Regions from separate parts of the Pseudomonas sp. NPDC096950 genome, predicted to be linked through region 2. Evidence: predicted binding sites of a transcription regulator. Region 2 holds the regulator's gene; the other holds the start of a gene.

Region 1 (7,697 bases), on a different contig from region 2:
GGTCTCGTCGAAGATCGAGAAGCCCGGTTTGTAGCCCAGCCGCACGTGTTCCTTGCGGATGATGTTCAGGCCCAGGTTGTGGAAGGTGCACACCGTCAGGCCACGGCCTTCGCCGCCCTTGAGCAGGGTGCCGACCCGTTCCTTCATCTCGCGCGCAGCCTTGTTGGTAAAGGTCATGGCGACGATGTACTGGGCACGGATGCCGCAGTTCTGGATCAAGTGCGCGATCTTGCGCGTGATCACGCTGGTCTTGCCGGAGCCTGCACCGGCGAGCACCAATAGAGGGCCGCCGACGTAGTTCACGGCTTCTTGCTGCCGGGGATTGAGTCGGGACATACAGGATCAGGGAGTCATTTGCGAAATGGGCCGGCATTTTAACAGGCTCAGCGAATTGTGCTGCTCTCTCCGACTTGTGACGCAGCACGCGATCTCTAATTGCCGGTTTTGTTACTTTCACGCAGGATGCGCGGAGAATTTGCGGCTAATGTACGTAATTCCAGATACACAGCCGTGTTTGATAACCGATGTCATTTGGTCATTGGTTACCGTCGCGGCATAATGCCCGCCGCCTACATCTATTGCAGAGTCTAGGGAGCTAGCTTGTCTACGCCTGTCGAACCCTTGCGTTTGCTGCTACTGGCCGAAGAGCCGGCGTGGGCAGCGTTGTTGCGCGAGTGTCTGGCTCCAATGGGGAGCTCGGCAGTGCTGATCAGCGCGCCGAGCTGGGAGTCGGTCAGCAGTCTGTTTGAAGACAACCGCAGCGCGGTGTTATTGACGATCCCGGCCCTCCAGCCAGCGCCCGGCCGTTGCAGCCTGCCGACGGTGTTGCTGCTCGAACACGAGCCGCTGACTCCGCCCGACGGCGTGAGCGACTGGCTGGTGCGCGATGTGCTCGACCCCGGCATGCTGCGCCGCTGCCTGCGCCATGTGCGCGAGCGCGGCGTGCTGGAAAACACCCTGCAACGCCTGGCCGAACAAGACCCGCTGACCGGCATCGCCAACCGCCAGGGTTTCCAGACCTTGCTGGCGGCGCGCCTGGCGGAAAACGACGGTCGCGGCCTGGCCCTCGGGCATCTCGATCTCGACAACTTCCGTCACGCCAATGACGCCCTCGGCCATCAGGCCGGCGACCGCTTGATCCTGCAAGTGGTCGCGCGGCTGAAAAGCCAGCTCGAGGCTGGCGATCAACTGGCGCGCCTCGGCAGTGATGAATTCGCCCTGCTGATCGACACCCGCCGCGCGCCACAACGCGCCGAATGGATGGCTGAACGCATTACCGAAGCCTTGTCCGAGCCCTACTGGGTCGACGGCGAAAGCCTGTTGATCGGCTCCAGCCTTGGGATTGCCCATGCGCGGGCCCAGGCTGGCGCCGACCCGTTGATGTGGCACGCGCACATTGCGATGCAGCAGGCCAAAAGCACCCAGGGCTGCACTTTTCACATCTTCAACGAACGCATCAACCGTAATGCCCGCAGCGTGGCCGACCTGGAAAGTGAGCTGCGCCGGGCCTTGCGTCGCGATGAGCTGGAACTGCATTACCAGCCGCGCCTGAACCTTGAAGACGGCAAGATCGTCGGCCTTGAAGCGCTGGTGCGCTGGCGTCACGCCGAACGTGGCTTGCTGCCGCCGAGCGAGTTCGTGCCGCTGGCCGAGCAAAGTGGGTTGATCGTGCCGTTGGGTTACTGGGTGATTTCCCGGGCCCTGCGCGACATGCAGGCGTTGCGCGAACGGGGTTTGCCGGCGCTGCACATGGCGATCAACCTGTCGTTCCGGCAGTTTCAGGACAGCCAGTTGCTTTCGACGCTTAGTCGTTTGATTGCCGAACGTGGTGTCGAAGCGCAATGGCTGGAATTCGAACTGACCGAAACCGCCGTGATGCGCCGCAGTGATCTGGTCAAGCAGACCATGGATGCCCTCGGACGCCTGGGCGTGCGCTTCTCGCTGGATGACTTCGGCACTGGATTCTCGTCGTTCGTGCACCTCAACAGCCTGCCGATTACCTTGCTCAAGGTCGACAAGAGCTTCGTCGGCGGCATGGAAGAGCGCGAAGAGAACCGCAAACTGGTGCACGCCATGATCAACCTGGCGCACAACCTCAACCTGGAAGTGGTGGCCGAAGGCGTGGAAACCCCGGAGCAGCTGGATTTGTTGCGCGGGTTTGGCTGTGATCAGGTGCAGGGGTATTTGATCAGCAAGCCGTTGCCGTTGCCTGAGCTGGTGGAATACCTGACCTTCGGCTCGAGCCAACAGCCCGCGATGGAAGTCGTGAGCTAACCCAGAACCCAATGTGGGAGCGGGCTTGCTCGCGAAGAGGCCGTGTCAGGCAACATCACTGTCGACTGACACTCCGCCTTCGCGAGCAAGCCCGCTCCCACAGGGGATCTCATTTCCACAGAGGGATCTCAGTCAGGCTGGGCGACCTGAAAATGCTGCGGCGACGCCGGCTCCCGCCGAATCATCCGCTTCATCTTCCACTCAAACGCCAGCGTCAGACTCACCGCCGCGCACGCCAGCCCCAGCGCCAACCCCCACCAGACGCCCGTCGGCCCCCAATTCAAGTTGAAGGCCATCATCCACGCAGCCGGCGCGCCGATCAGCCAATAGCAACCGAGCCCGACCAGAAACGTGGTCTTGGCATCCTTGAGCCCGCGAATGCAGCCCATGGCGATGGTTTGCGTGCCGTCGAACAGCTCGAACCACGCGGCCACCGCCAACAGGCTCACGGCCAGGTCGATGACCGGACGAAACGCCGGGTCGTTATGGTCCAGGAACAAGCCGATCAACTGATTCGGCAGCAACCAGAAGACCATGGCGAAGGCGAGCATCGAGGCGCCGCCAAACGCGATCCCGACCCGGCCGGCCAGCCGTGCATCGAGCAACTGTCCGGCGCCGTAGTGCTGGCCGATGCGCATGGTGATCGCATACGAAAGTCCCGCCGGCACCATGAACGCCACCGAAACAATCTGCAGGGCAATCTGATGCGCCGCCAATTGCGTGCTGCCCATGGTGCCCATGCACAGCGCGGCGAACGCGAACAACCCGACTTCCACCGCATAAGTGCCGCCAATCGGCAGGCCCAGGCGCCACAGTTCTTTCAGGTACTGGCGATTCGGCCGCGACAGGCCCTGGCGCAGTGGATACGCGTCATACGCCGGATGCCGACGAATGTGCAGCGCCAGCGCCACGGCCATCAGGTTGGCGACGATCGCGGTCACTAGACCGATCCCCACCAGACCCATTTTCGGCAAACCGAACATCCCAGTGATGAACGCGTAGTTGAGGGCGAAGTTGGCCACGGTGCCGCCCAGGCTGATCACCATCACCGGCGTCGCCCGGCCGATCGCGCTGGTGAAACCGCGCAGGGCCATGAAACTCAGGTAGCCGGGCAGGGCGAACGGCAGGAACGTCAGAAACAGCCCGGCTGAGTGGACGTTGGTTTCGGTCTGGCCAAACATCAGCAGCACCGGTTTGAGGTTCCACAGCAGCAATCCCGCCACCAGCGCCATCAGCCAGGCCAGCCACAATCCGGCTTGCGTCAGCCGCGCCGCGCCGACGATGTCGCCCGCGCCCTGACGGATCGCCACCAAAGTGCCGACTGCCGCAATCACGCCGATGCAGAAAATCGACACGAACGAGTAAGTCGCCGCGCCCAGGCCGCCGCCGGCCAGCGCCTCGGGGCTCAGGCGCGCCATCATCAAGGTGTCGGTGAGGACCATCAACATGTGCGCCAACTGCGAGGCAATCAACGGCCCCGCCAGCCGCAGAATGGCCCAGAGTTCGGTACGTGCTGGATGCTGCATGGTCATCACGCTCCTCTGTTACAGCGAACTGGAAAGGCTCGATTCTCGGCGCTTGGCGGGGTTTGCACAAAGGGATAAAAAGGATGGGTGGCATGATTAAAGCTCATCCAGCGGACTTTCTGATAAGTTGGCCTCATCCCGCTATAAGAGCTTTCTCCATGTCTCGTCGGCTTCCTCCGTTGTATGCCCTGCGCGCATTCGAAGCGGCGGCGCGGCACAGTTCGTTTACCCGTGCGGCGGAAGAGCTGTCGATTACACAGAGTGCGGTCAGTCGGCATATTCGTACGCTCGAAGAGCATTTCGCCTGTCGGCTGTTTCACCGCAGCGGACGCAACCTGCAATTGACCGAATCGGCGCGGCTGATCCTGCCCGGCATTCGTGAAGGCTTCACCGCCCTGGAACGTGCCTGCAACACCTTGCGCGCCGAAGACGACATCCTGCGCATGAAAGCCCCGTCGACCCTGACCATGCGTTGGTTGCTGGCGCGGCTCAGCCGCTTTCGGCACTTGCAACCGGGCAACGAGGTGCAACTGACCAGCGCCTGGATGGACATCGACACCGTGGACTTCAACCACGAACCGTTCGATTGCGCCGTGATCCTCAGCAACGGAAATTTCCCACCGGACTGGGAGACGACTTTGCTTTTTCCCGAAGAGTTGATTCCGGTGGGCGCTCCCAATCTGCTGGACGACCAGCCTTGGGACGTTGCGCGGCTGGCCAGCACCGAATTGCTGCACCCGGCACCGGATCGTCGCGACTGGCGCAGTTGGCTGGAACGCATGGGGTTGTCTGATCAGGTGTCGCTCAAGGGCGGGCAGGTGTTCGACACGCTGGAGCTGGGCATGATCGCGGCGGCCCGAGGTTATGGTGTGTCGATGGGGGATTTGTTGATGGTAGCGGAAGACGTGGCGCAGGGTCGTCTGAGTTTGCCGTGGCCGACCGCCGTCGCCAGCGGTGAGAAATATTACCTGGTCTGGCCGAAAACCCGCCCCGGGGGCGAGCGCATGCGCCGGCTCAGCGATTTCCTGCAAGGGGAAGTCCGGGCCATGGAGTTGCCGGACGTTGAACGTCTGAGCTGAAACGATATAGTGGCTATGCGCTATAACCGTGTTAATAACTCAAGTATTGAGTTTTGCCGCCGAAAATCTGCAGGTGGAACCTTCGTGCAGGTTTCACGTTAGTCCCACTATTCGAAATTTTGCTGAGCGTCGAGCCGGATCAAGGAGGATCCGGTCGCTCGGCCAGGAGCTGTCATGTCTCAACCCCGTGCCCGGATCGCCTCACAGCTTGGTCTTGCGCTTGCCGTGATTCTGGCGATTGTCATCAGCGGCAGCACCGTGTTTGCCCTGCGCTCGCTGGACACCGCCAACCTCGCCACCCGCGAAGAGCATCTGGCCAGCGAGGCGCGGTTGCTGGCGGATCAGCTCAGTACGTTCCACGGCACGCTGCGGGAAAGCACCCAGCGCCTGAGCGGTCTGTTCGAAAAGCGCTTCAGCGCCGGCATCAGCGTGCATCCGGACGAGCCAGTAACGGTGGCGGGCGTGCAGACCCCGGGCCTGCATCTGGGCAGCGAAGTGTTGAACAACAACTTCAAGGAAGTCGACGAGTTCAAGCAAATGACCGCCGGCGTGGCCACGTTGTTCGTGCGCAGCGGCGAAGACTTCGTTCGGGTCAGTACATCCCTGAGCAAACAGGACGGCAGCCGGGCTATCGGCACTTTGCTGGATCACGCTCACCCGGCCTATGCACGGTTGATCGCGGGGCAGAGCTACGTCGGTCGTGCGTTGTTGTTTGAACGCTCCTACATGACTCAGTACACCCCCGTGCGTGACAGCAGCGGTAAGGTGATTGCCGTGCTGTTCGTAGGATTCGATTACACCGACGCGCAGAATGCGCAGTTCGAGAACTTGAAACGCTTCCGCATCGGCAAGACCGGCTCTTTGGCGCTGCTGGACGAACAGGGCAAGTGGCTGGTGCCGATCGCTGGCGTGCAAGCGCTGGATAAGGCTGCCCCGACCATTACTGCACTGGCGAAGACGCCGGGTAAAGGCGAGTTCTGGAGCGACACCTCGGAAGATTTCTACAGCCTCGCCGTGCCTTTCGAAGGCGGGCCGTGGTCGGTGGTGGCGAGCATGCCGCAAGCCGAAATCAGTGCGGTGACCTGGAGCGTCGGTATTCAACTGGCCATCGGCAGCCTGTTGGCGATGTTGATCGCGGTGGGTTCGGCGGTCTGGTTGCTGCGCAGCAAACTGGCGCCGCTGGGGGATCTGGTGCGTCAGGCCGAAGCCTTGGGCGCCGGTGATTTGAGCGTGCGCTTGAACGTGTCGAGCAACGACGAAATCGGTCAGTTGGCCCGGGCTTTCAACCAGATGAGCCAGGCGCTGTCGACCATGGTCGAGCACATCCGCAAGGCTTCGGTAGAGGTCAACAGCCGTGCCCAGGCCTTGTCCGGTTTGTCCGGTGGTGCTTATGAAGGGATGGAGCAGCAGTCCGGCGAAATCACCAGCATGGCTGGCGCTGTGGAAGAATTCAGCGCGACCTCCCTGAACATCGCTGACAACATGAGTAACACCCAGCGCATGGCGCAGGAAAACGCACAGCAAACTCAGATCGGTCGTACATCGATGCAGGAAGCGTCTTCCTCACTGGAGCAAATCGCCGGCGCATTGAACAGCACCGCGACCGTGATCAACACCCTCGGCCAGCGTTCCCAGGAAATCGGCGGCATTGTAGGGGTGATTACCGCGATTGCCGATCAGACCAACCTGCTGGCCCTCAACGCCGCCATCGAAGCCGCCCGTGCCGGCGAGCAAGGCCGGGGTTTTGCGGTGGTGGCCGATGAGGTGCGCAACCTGGCTTCGCGCACCCGTGAAGCGACGGATGAAATCTCCGGGATGATTCAGAGCATCCAGCAGGAAACCGGCAACGCGATCAGCACCATGGAGCAGGGCAATGTGCTGATGCAGGAAGGCTTGTCGCGAAATGCCAACGTCGCGTCGGCACTGGCGCGGATTGATGAGCAGAGTCGTTCGGCGGGCCAGCAATTTGCGGCGATCACCACCGCGACTCAGGAGCAGAGCAGCACGGCGACGTTGCTCAGCAGCAACTTGCAGAGTATTGCGCTGGCAAACAGCGAGCAGCGTGAGGTTGTTTCCAATCTGGCCATCACCGCCAAAGAGCTGGAATCACTGGCGGCGGACTTGCGGCATGAGGTTGACCGGTTTCGTTGAGGCGCCTCTGACATAGCTTTCGCGAGCAAGCCCGCTCCCACATTGGATCTACGGTGAACGCAGAATTTGTGAACACTGAAGATCCAATGTGGGAGCGGGCTTGCTCGCGAAGGCATCGACTCAATTCCCAGGTTTTAACCGCTCAAACCAGCATCACCATCAATTTGCCTTCGGCGTAGTGTTTTTTAAGCTTGATGAATCGTTTCAGCAAGACTATAAAAATGGCACAACTCCAAGAAAGGCTTCTCCCATGACCCCGCTCAGACTCATCGTTGCCCTCAGCGCACTGTCCGCTGCCTCCCACGCCATGGCCTGGGATTACGTCCTGCTCGACACCGATAAAGCCGCCCAGAACTGGCAAATCACCAGCCAACAACTGGGCGTGAAAACCGACAAACCCTTCTCCGTGACCCTGCGCACCTTGCATGGCGGTCGGCAGGAGGGCGTCAGCATCGTCGACATCGATAACGGCACGCTCAAACTCTCGGTGGTGCCGACTCGCGGGATGAACGTCCTACAGGCGTCTGTAGGCAATGTGCGCATGGGCTGGGATTCGCCGGTCAAGGACGTGGTCAATCCGTCCTTCATCGAGCTCAACGGTCGCGGCGGTCTCGGCTGGCTGGAAGGCTTCAACGAACTCGTCGCCCGCTGCGGCTACGAATGGGTC
Region 2 (7,697 bases):
CAACCGGGGCTGCTTCGTCGGCGGTTTGCGGCTCGGCCAGACGGGCCAGTGCCGCAAGCAATTCTGGAGTGGCAGCCGTGATCGGGCTGCGTTCGCGGACTTCGGTGAACATGCCGTTCACCGCATCCAGCGCTTCGAGTACCACGTCCATCAGTTCCGAGTCGACGCGTCGTTCACCCTTGCGCAGGATGTCGAACACGTTCTCGGCGATGTGACAGCACTCCACCAGCTCATTGAGCTGGAGGAAGCCGGCGCCCCCTTTTACAGTGTGAAAACCGCGAAAAATTGCATTGAGCAAGTCCGCATCATCCGGTCGGCTTTCCAGCTCGACCAGCTGTTCGGACAGTTGCTCTAGAATCTCGCCGGCCTCAACCAGGAAATCCTGAAGGATCTCTTCATCGGCGCCGAAGCTCATTAAGGGGGTGCTCCCAAGGTCTAAAAACCTAAAAAACCTAAAATCCTAAAACTCTAAAATCCTAGGCTGGATAACAAATCGTCCACATCGTCCTGACCGGACACAACGTCTTCTCTTTTATCGGCATGAATCTGCGGACCTTCACCCTGAGAGAGATGTTTTTGCGGATCTTTTTCAGCCAGCATCGCTTCACGGTCATGTTCGATACCCGCAAAGCGGTCTACCTGGCTGGCCATGAGCACGAGCTTGAGCAGGTTGCTTTCAACTTCGGTGACCAATTGGGTCACGCGCTTGATCACTTGACCGGTGAGGTCCTGGTAATCCTGGGCCAGCAGAATGTCGTTGAGGTTGCTCGACACCGTGCGATTGTCTTCGCTACTGCGTGTCAGGAAACCGTCGACTCGCCGGGCCAGCTCACGGAACTCTTCAGCCCCGACTTCGCGACGCATGAAGCGTCCCCAGTCGGTGCTCAACGCCTGGGCTTCCTGGCTCAGGCCATTGACCAGCGGCGTGGCGTTTTCCACCAGGTCCATGGTGCGGTTGGCAGCGGCCTCGGTCAGCTTGACCACATACCCCAGACGCTCGGTGGCATCCGTGATCTGCGAGACTTCCTCGGCTTGCGGCATGTTCGGGTCAATCTGGAAATTGACGATCGCGCTATGCAGCTCGCGAGTGAGCTTGCCCACTTCCTGGTACAGGCCGCGGTCACGGGTCTGGTTGAGCTCATGGATCAGTTGCACAGCGTCGCCGAACCTGCCTTTTTCGAGGCTTTCGACCAGTTCGACCGCATGTTTTTTCAGGGTCGATTCAAAATCGCCCTGTGAAGATTCGTTATGCTCCATAGCTCCCCCGTGGCGCAGTTGCTCAACCGATGCGTTCGAAAATCTTTTCGATTTTTTCTTTCAACGCCTGGGCCGTGAAGGGTTTGACCACATAGCCGTTAACACCGGCCTGGGCCGCTTCGATGATCTGTTCGCGCTTGGCTTCAGCGGTCACCATCAGCACTGGCAAGTGCTTGAGTTTTTCATCGGCGCGCACGTGGCGCAGCAGGTCGATGCCCGTCATGCCAGGCATGTTCCAGTCTGTTACCAGAAAGTCGATGCTGCCGCTGTTGAGAACCGGAATGGCAGTGGTGCCATCGTCAGCCTCGACCGTGTTGGTGAACCCAAGGTCACGCAACAGGTTTTTAATGATCCGCCGCATCGTTGAGAAGTCATCAACGATGAGGATTTTCATGTTCTTGTCCAATTCGACCTCCAAGCAGTCTTAAACGCGTCCAGCACCTGGACGCGCCATTTCAATCAATCCGGCAAAGCACTCAAATGACTGTCTGGAGCACAACAGATCGAGACCGCTGCAGTTCAACACCACACCAGCCTCGTTCGCAGTGTCCCCACACTGCCTTCAGCGCGCTCGCCACTCCCCCAAACGCCCCCGCAAGCGGGCCGCGCACTGGCTGTGTAACTGGCTGACACGGGATTCGCTGACACCCAGGACCTCACCGATTTCCTTGAGGTTCAGCTCTTCGTCGTAGTACAGCGCCAACACCAGTCGCTCACGCTCCGGCAAATTGGCAATCGCGTCCGCCAATGCAGCCTGGAAACGTTCATCTTCCAGATCGCGTGACGGCTCCAGATGAGCACTGGCGCCATCCTCGTGCAGCCCTTCGTGTTCGCCGTCCTGCAACAGGTCGTCGAAACTGAACAGGCGGCTGCCCAAGGTATCGTTCAAAATCCCGTAATAATCGTCGAGACTCAATTGGAGTTCGGCCGCAACTTCGTGATCTTTAGCGTCACGGCCGGTTTTAGCTTCAATCGAGCGAATTGCGTCGCTGACCATACGGGTATTGCGGTGGACCGAACGTGGAGCCCAGTCCCCCTTGCGTACTTCATCGAGCATCGCGCCACGGATTCGAATGCCCGCGTACGTTTCGAAACTCGCGCCTTTGCTGGCGTCATATTTGGTCGACACTTCAAGCAGGCCAATCATCCCGGCCTGGATCAGGTCTTCCACCTGGACACTGGCCGGCAAACGCGCCAGCAAGTGGTAAGCAATGCGTTTAACCAGTGGCGCATAACGCTCGATCAGCTCGTATTGCGCATCACGGGCCGATTTCTTGTAGAGGTTGTAGCCACTGGCTGTCATAGGACGGGTCCTGCGGTCTGTTGCACGAGACGCTCAACGAAAAATTCCAGATGCCCGCGCGGGTTGGCCGGCAGCGGCCAGGTGTCGACCTTCTGGGCAATCGCCTTGAAAGCCAGGGCGCACTTGGAGCGCGGGAAGGCTTCGTAGACAGCACGTTGCTTCTGCACGGCCTTGCGCACGCTTTCGTCGTAAGGCACGGCACCAACGTATTGTAGGGCGACGTCGAGGAAGCGGTCCGTGACCTTGGTCAACTTGGCGAACAGGTTGCGACCTTCTTGCGGGCTCTGGGCCATGTTGGCCAGGACGCGGAAGCGGTTCATGCCGTAATCGCGGTTCAGCAACTTGATCAGGGCGTAGGCGTCGGTAATCGAGGTCGGCTCGTCACACACCACCAGCAACACTTCCTGGGCAGCGCGGACAAAACTGACTACCGAGTCACCAATACCCGCAGCAGTGTCGATCACCAATACGTCGAGGTTGTCGCCGATATCGCTGAAAGCCTGGATCAGGCCGGCGTGTTGGGCCGGGCTCAGATGAACCATGCTCTGGGTGCCGGACGCGGCCGGCACGATGCGGATACCGCCCGGGCCCTGCAACAGAACGTCGCGCAGCTCGCAGCGGCCTTCGATCACGTCGGCCAGGGTCCGTTTGGGCGTCAGTCCCAGCAGAACGTCGACGTTCGCCAGACCCAGATCGGCGTCCAGCAGCATGACGCGCCGGCCAAGCTCTGCTAGAGCCAGGGACAAGTTCACTGACACGTTAGTCTTCCCGACGCCACCTTTGCCGCCGGTCACCGCGATCACCTGTACGGGATGCATGCTGCCCATGTTATTTCTTTACCTTGTCTTGCATAGACGGAGGCCACATTACTGGCTGCGCGTTCATTAACTGAACAATGCATGGCAGACCATCGATGTAGGTACAAAAACTGTTCATTAGTACCTCAGCCAACCTGCTTGGTCGGGCTGTGGTAAATATCAGCGAACATGTCAGCCATGGCTTCTTCGCTGGGTTCTTCCTGCATTTGCACGCTGACCGCGCGACTGACCAACTGGTGACGCCGCGGCAGATGCAAATCATCTGGAATCCGTGGGCCATCGGTGAGGTAAGCCACCGGCAATTCATGACTGATGGCCAGGCTCAACACCTCGCCCAGGCTCGCCGTTTCATCCAGTTTAGTCAGGATGCAGCCAGCCAGCCCACACCGCTTGTAGCTGTGATAAGCAGCGGTTAGAACCTGTTTCTGGCTGGTGGTTGCCAGGACCAGATAATTTTTTGAACGAATCCCGCGACCGGCCAGGCTTTCGAGCTGCATGCGCAGTGCCGGATCGCTGGCTTGCAGGCCGGCGGTATCGATCAGAATCACGCGTTTGCGCAGCAACGGATCCAACGCCTGAACCAGAGACTGGCCCGGATCGACGTGGGTCACCGACACATTAAGAATGCGGCCCAACGTCTTGAGTTGTTCCTGGGCGCCGATGCGGTAGCTGTCCATGCTCACCAGCGCAATGCTTTGCGCGCCGTACTTGAGCACGTAACGGGCGGCGAGCTTGGCCAGGGTGGTGGTCTTGCCCATGCCGGCAGGGCCGACCATGGCAATCACGCCGCCCTCTTCCAGTGGCTCGACTTCCGGTGTGGCGATCATCCGCGCCAGGTGCGCCAGCAACATGCGCCAGGCCTGGCGAGGTTCTTCAATATCGGTAATCAGCGCCAGCAGGTCGCGGGACAACGGGCCGGACAAGCCGATGCGTTGCAGGCGACGCCACAGGTTGGCCTGGGCCGGACGGCTGCCTTGCAGCTGATTCCAGGCCAGGGAGCCGAGTTGCACTTCCATCAGTTCGCGCAGGCTGTTGAGCTCGAAACGCATCGAGTCGAAAGCCCGCGGGTCAACACCGCCGGCGGCTGGCGCAGGGGCCGGCGCTGCACGACGAGGTTCGGAATACGTCGGTTCGATCAGTGGCTCGGCGGCGGTCAACGGCAGGCCGGCGAACAACTGGCGATTGGTGGTCTTGTCGCCGCTGGTTTCGCCTTCGCCGCGCAGGCTCAGTTCGGCCTGGGCGGTGACGATGCGCGACTGGGTCTTGCGCAGCTCATCCTCGAGTTCCATGTTCGGAACGCGCGGGGCCAGCGCCGACAGTTTGTAATCCAGGGCAGCCGTCAGCTCCACACCGCCGGCGATCCGGCGGTTGCCAATAATGGCCGCGTCAGCGCCCAGCTCATCACGAACCAGTTTCATGGCCTGACGCATATCGGCGGCGAAAAAACGCTTAACTTGCATAAACCACTACCTCAGCCGTTGGGCCCTACTGTCGCAACGATGGTCACTTGCTTGTTGTCAGGGATTTCCTGATACGCCAACACGTGCAAACCCGGGACTGCCAGCCTGCCGAAGCGCGACAGCATCGCGCGAACCGGACCGGCTACCAGCAGAATCACCGGTTGACCTTGCATCTCTTGACGCTGTGCCGCATCGATCAACGAGCGTTGCAGCTTCTCTGCCATGCTTGGCTCCAGCAGAACGCCCTCTTCCGAGCCTTGTCCTGCCTTCTGAAGACTATTGAGCAATATTTGTTCCAACCTTGGCTCCAAGGTGATAACTGGCAGCTCCGACTCAGTCCCTACAATGCTTTGGACGATTGCGCGGCTTACGCCGACGCGCACTGCGGCCACCAGCGCGGCAGTATCTTGACTCTTGCTGGCGTTGTTGGCGATGGCCTCGGCGATGCTGCGAATGTCGCGCACCGGCACTTGTTCGGCGAGCAACGCCTGCAAGACCTTGAGCAATTGCGACAGCGACACAACCCCCGGTACCAGCTCTTCAGCCAGTTTCGGCGAGCTTTTGGCCAGCAATTGCATGAGTTGCTGCACTTCTTCGTGGCCAATCAGCTCACTGGAGTGCTTGTACAGAATCTGGTTCAAGTGGGTCGCCACCACCGTACTGGCATCCACCACGGTGTAGCCGAGGGACTGCGCCTGGGCGCGCTGGCTGATTTCGATCCAGACCGCCTCCAGGCCAAAAGCCGGATCTTTGGCGGTAATGCCGTTCAGCGTGCCGTAGACCTGCCCGGGGTTGATCGCCAGCTCGCGATCCGGGTAAATCTCGGCCTCGGCCAGGATCACGCCCATCAGGGTCAGGCGATAAGCGCTCGGCGCCAGGTCGAGGTTGTCACGAATGTGCACAGTCGGCATCAAGAAGCCCAGGTCCTGGGACAGCTTCTTGCGCACGCCCTTGATCCGCGCCAGCAACTGACCACCCTGGTTGCGGTCCACCAGCGGGATCAGGCGATAGCCCACTTCCAGGCCGATCATGTCGATCGGGGTCACGTCATCCCAGCCAAGTTCCTTGGTTTCCTGGGCGCGGGCCGGGGATGGCAGCAGCTCTTGTTGACGCTTGACCTCCTGCAGGGCCTGGACCTTGACCACGCTCTGCTTCTTCCAGAACAGGTACGCACCGCCGGCCGCCAGGGCCGCCATGCTGAGAAAGGAGAAGTGCGGCATGCCGGGCACCAGGCCCATCACCGCCATCAAACCTGCCGCCACCGCCAACGCTTTGGGCGAGGCGAACATCTGGCGACCGATCTGCTTGCCCATGTCTTCCGAGCCGGAAGCACGGGTCACCATGATCGCCGCTGCTGTAGATAACAACAGTGATGGCAATTGCGCCACCAAACCGTCACCGATGGTCAGCAACGCGTAAACCCGACCGGCATCGCCGAAGGTCATGCCGTGCTGGAAGATACCGACCGCCATGCCGCCGATCAGGTTGATGAACAGAATCAACAGGCCGGCGATGGCGTCACCGCGCACGAATTTACTGGCACCGTCCATGGAACCGTAGAACTCGGCTTCCTGGGCGACTTCCATGCGGCGCAATTTGGCCTGGTTCTGATCGATCAGGCCGGCGTTCAAGTCGGCGTCGATGGCCATCTGTTTGCCGGGCATCGCATCGAGGGTGAAACGCGCGCTCACCTCGGAAATCCGCCCGGCACCCTTGGTCACCACGACAAAGTTGATGATCATCAAAATCGCGAAGACCACGATACCGACCACGTAGTTACCGCCGATCACCACCTCACCGAAGGCCTGGATCACCTTACCGGCGGCGGCGTGGCCTTCCTGCCCGTGGAGCATTACCACCCGCGTGGACGCCACGTTGAGCGCCAGGCGCATCAGCGTCGCCACCAGCAGAATGGTCGGGAACACGGCGAAATCCAACGGCCGCAAGGCGTAGACGCAGACCAGCAGCACGACGATGGACAAGGCGATGTTGAACGTGAAGAACACGTCCAGCAGGAACGGCGGCACCGGCAACATCATCATGGCCAGCATGACCAGCAGCAACAGCGGCACACCCAGATTGCCCCGACTCAAGTCGGCGACGTTTGTGCGAGCACTGTTGATTAACTGAGAGCGATCCACCGGTTTTCCCCGTTCCTTTAAAGCAAACTTTTGACGCCTGAAGCAGGCGCAGAGCGGCTACTGCAAGAAGCCTTCCAACTTTTGCCGGGCTTGGAATGATCGTTCCCACGCTCTGCGTGAGAATGCAGCCCGGGACGCTCTGCGCCCCATCAAAAGCCGAACGCAGAGCGTCCGAAGAGGCATTCCCACGCAGAGCGTGGGAACGATCTTAAACAGAGGTTGGTGCGGGCCTGGAAGATCAAAAGATCGCAGCCTTCGGCAGCTCCTACGGATTGGGTTTACACCGCAATAGCGGAGGCGCCTATAGGAGCTGCCGAAGGCTGCAATCTTTGCTTTTAAACAGCGATGTTTAAGCGACATCTCCAGACACTTACTCGCCCTACACATTCTTGCGTCACGGACTACGCGTGCGCCAGAATCCGCCGGCTTGTGCGCTTGAGGGTCGGGTTTTATCGTTTCCGGGTCGCTGAAAAACAGTGATCGGGTTGGTAGCCCGGATATCTAGTCGCAAAGCACCATTTCTTTGCTGAGACGTTTCGCCTCGGTTTTATGGTGGTCATGCGCAGGCGCCTTCGGGCGAGCCGCTCTAGTCCCGGTCTACCAACCTGCGTGTGGCCGCCACCCTTCGTCTGGTAGCGAGGGTGATGGCTCCCTTTTTATGGGCTAGGAGCTTCCCTATGTTCAAACCAACACCCAACCCACCAGAAACCGAAAACCT

What was found. The regulator FliA, encoded in region 2, starts transcription of late flagellar genes. The targets are predictions, from matches to a motif close to CTAAAGTTTNNNNNNNNNNNGCCGNTAA.
Region 1: ACIQY3_RS23400 (methyl-accepting chemotaxis protein) is a predicted target of FliA. The motif match lies at 4,918-4,945, and genes of this name have one in related genera.

Annotation. Positions count from the first base shown of each region.
Region 1 is NZ_JBIWEL010000017.1:79,212-86,908, forward strand. It holds gene rep (DNA helicase Rep) at 1-336, opposite strand, end outside; gene ACIQY3_RS23385 (putative bifunctional diguanylate cyclase/phosphodiesterase) at 601-2,274, shown strand; gene ACIQY3_RS23390 (NorM family multidrug efflux MATE transporter) at 2,403-3,800, opposite strand; gene ACIQY3_RS23395 (LysR substrate-binding domain-containing protein) at 3,959-4,879, shown strand; gene ACIQY3_RS23400 (methyl-accepting chemotaxis protein) at 5,054-7,030, shown strand; gene ACIQY3_RS23405 (aldose 1-epimerase family protein) at 7,281-7,697, shown strand, end outside.
Region 2 is NZ_JBIWEL010000002.1:491,609-499,305, reverse strand. It holds gene ACIQY3_RS06715 (chemotaxis protein CheA) at 1-415, opposite strand, end outside; gene ACIQY3_RS06710 (protein phosphatase CheZ) at 469-1,257, opposite strand; gene ACIQY3_RS06705 (chemotaxis response regulator CheY) at 1,280-1,651, opposite strand; gene fliA (RNA polymerase sigma factor FliA) at 1,820-2,560, opposite strand; gene fleN (flagellar synthesis regulator FleN) at 2,557-3,387, opposite strand; gene flhF (flagellar biosynthesis protein FlhF) at 3,504-4,838, opposite strand; gene flhA (flagellar biosynthesis protein FlhA) at 4,850-6,979, opposite strand; gene ACIQY3_RS06680 (DUF6124 family protein) at 7,657-7,697, shown strand, end outside.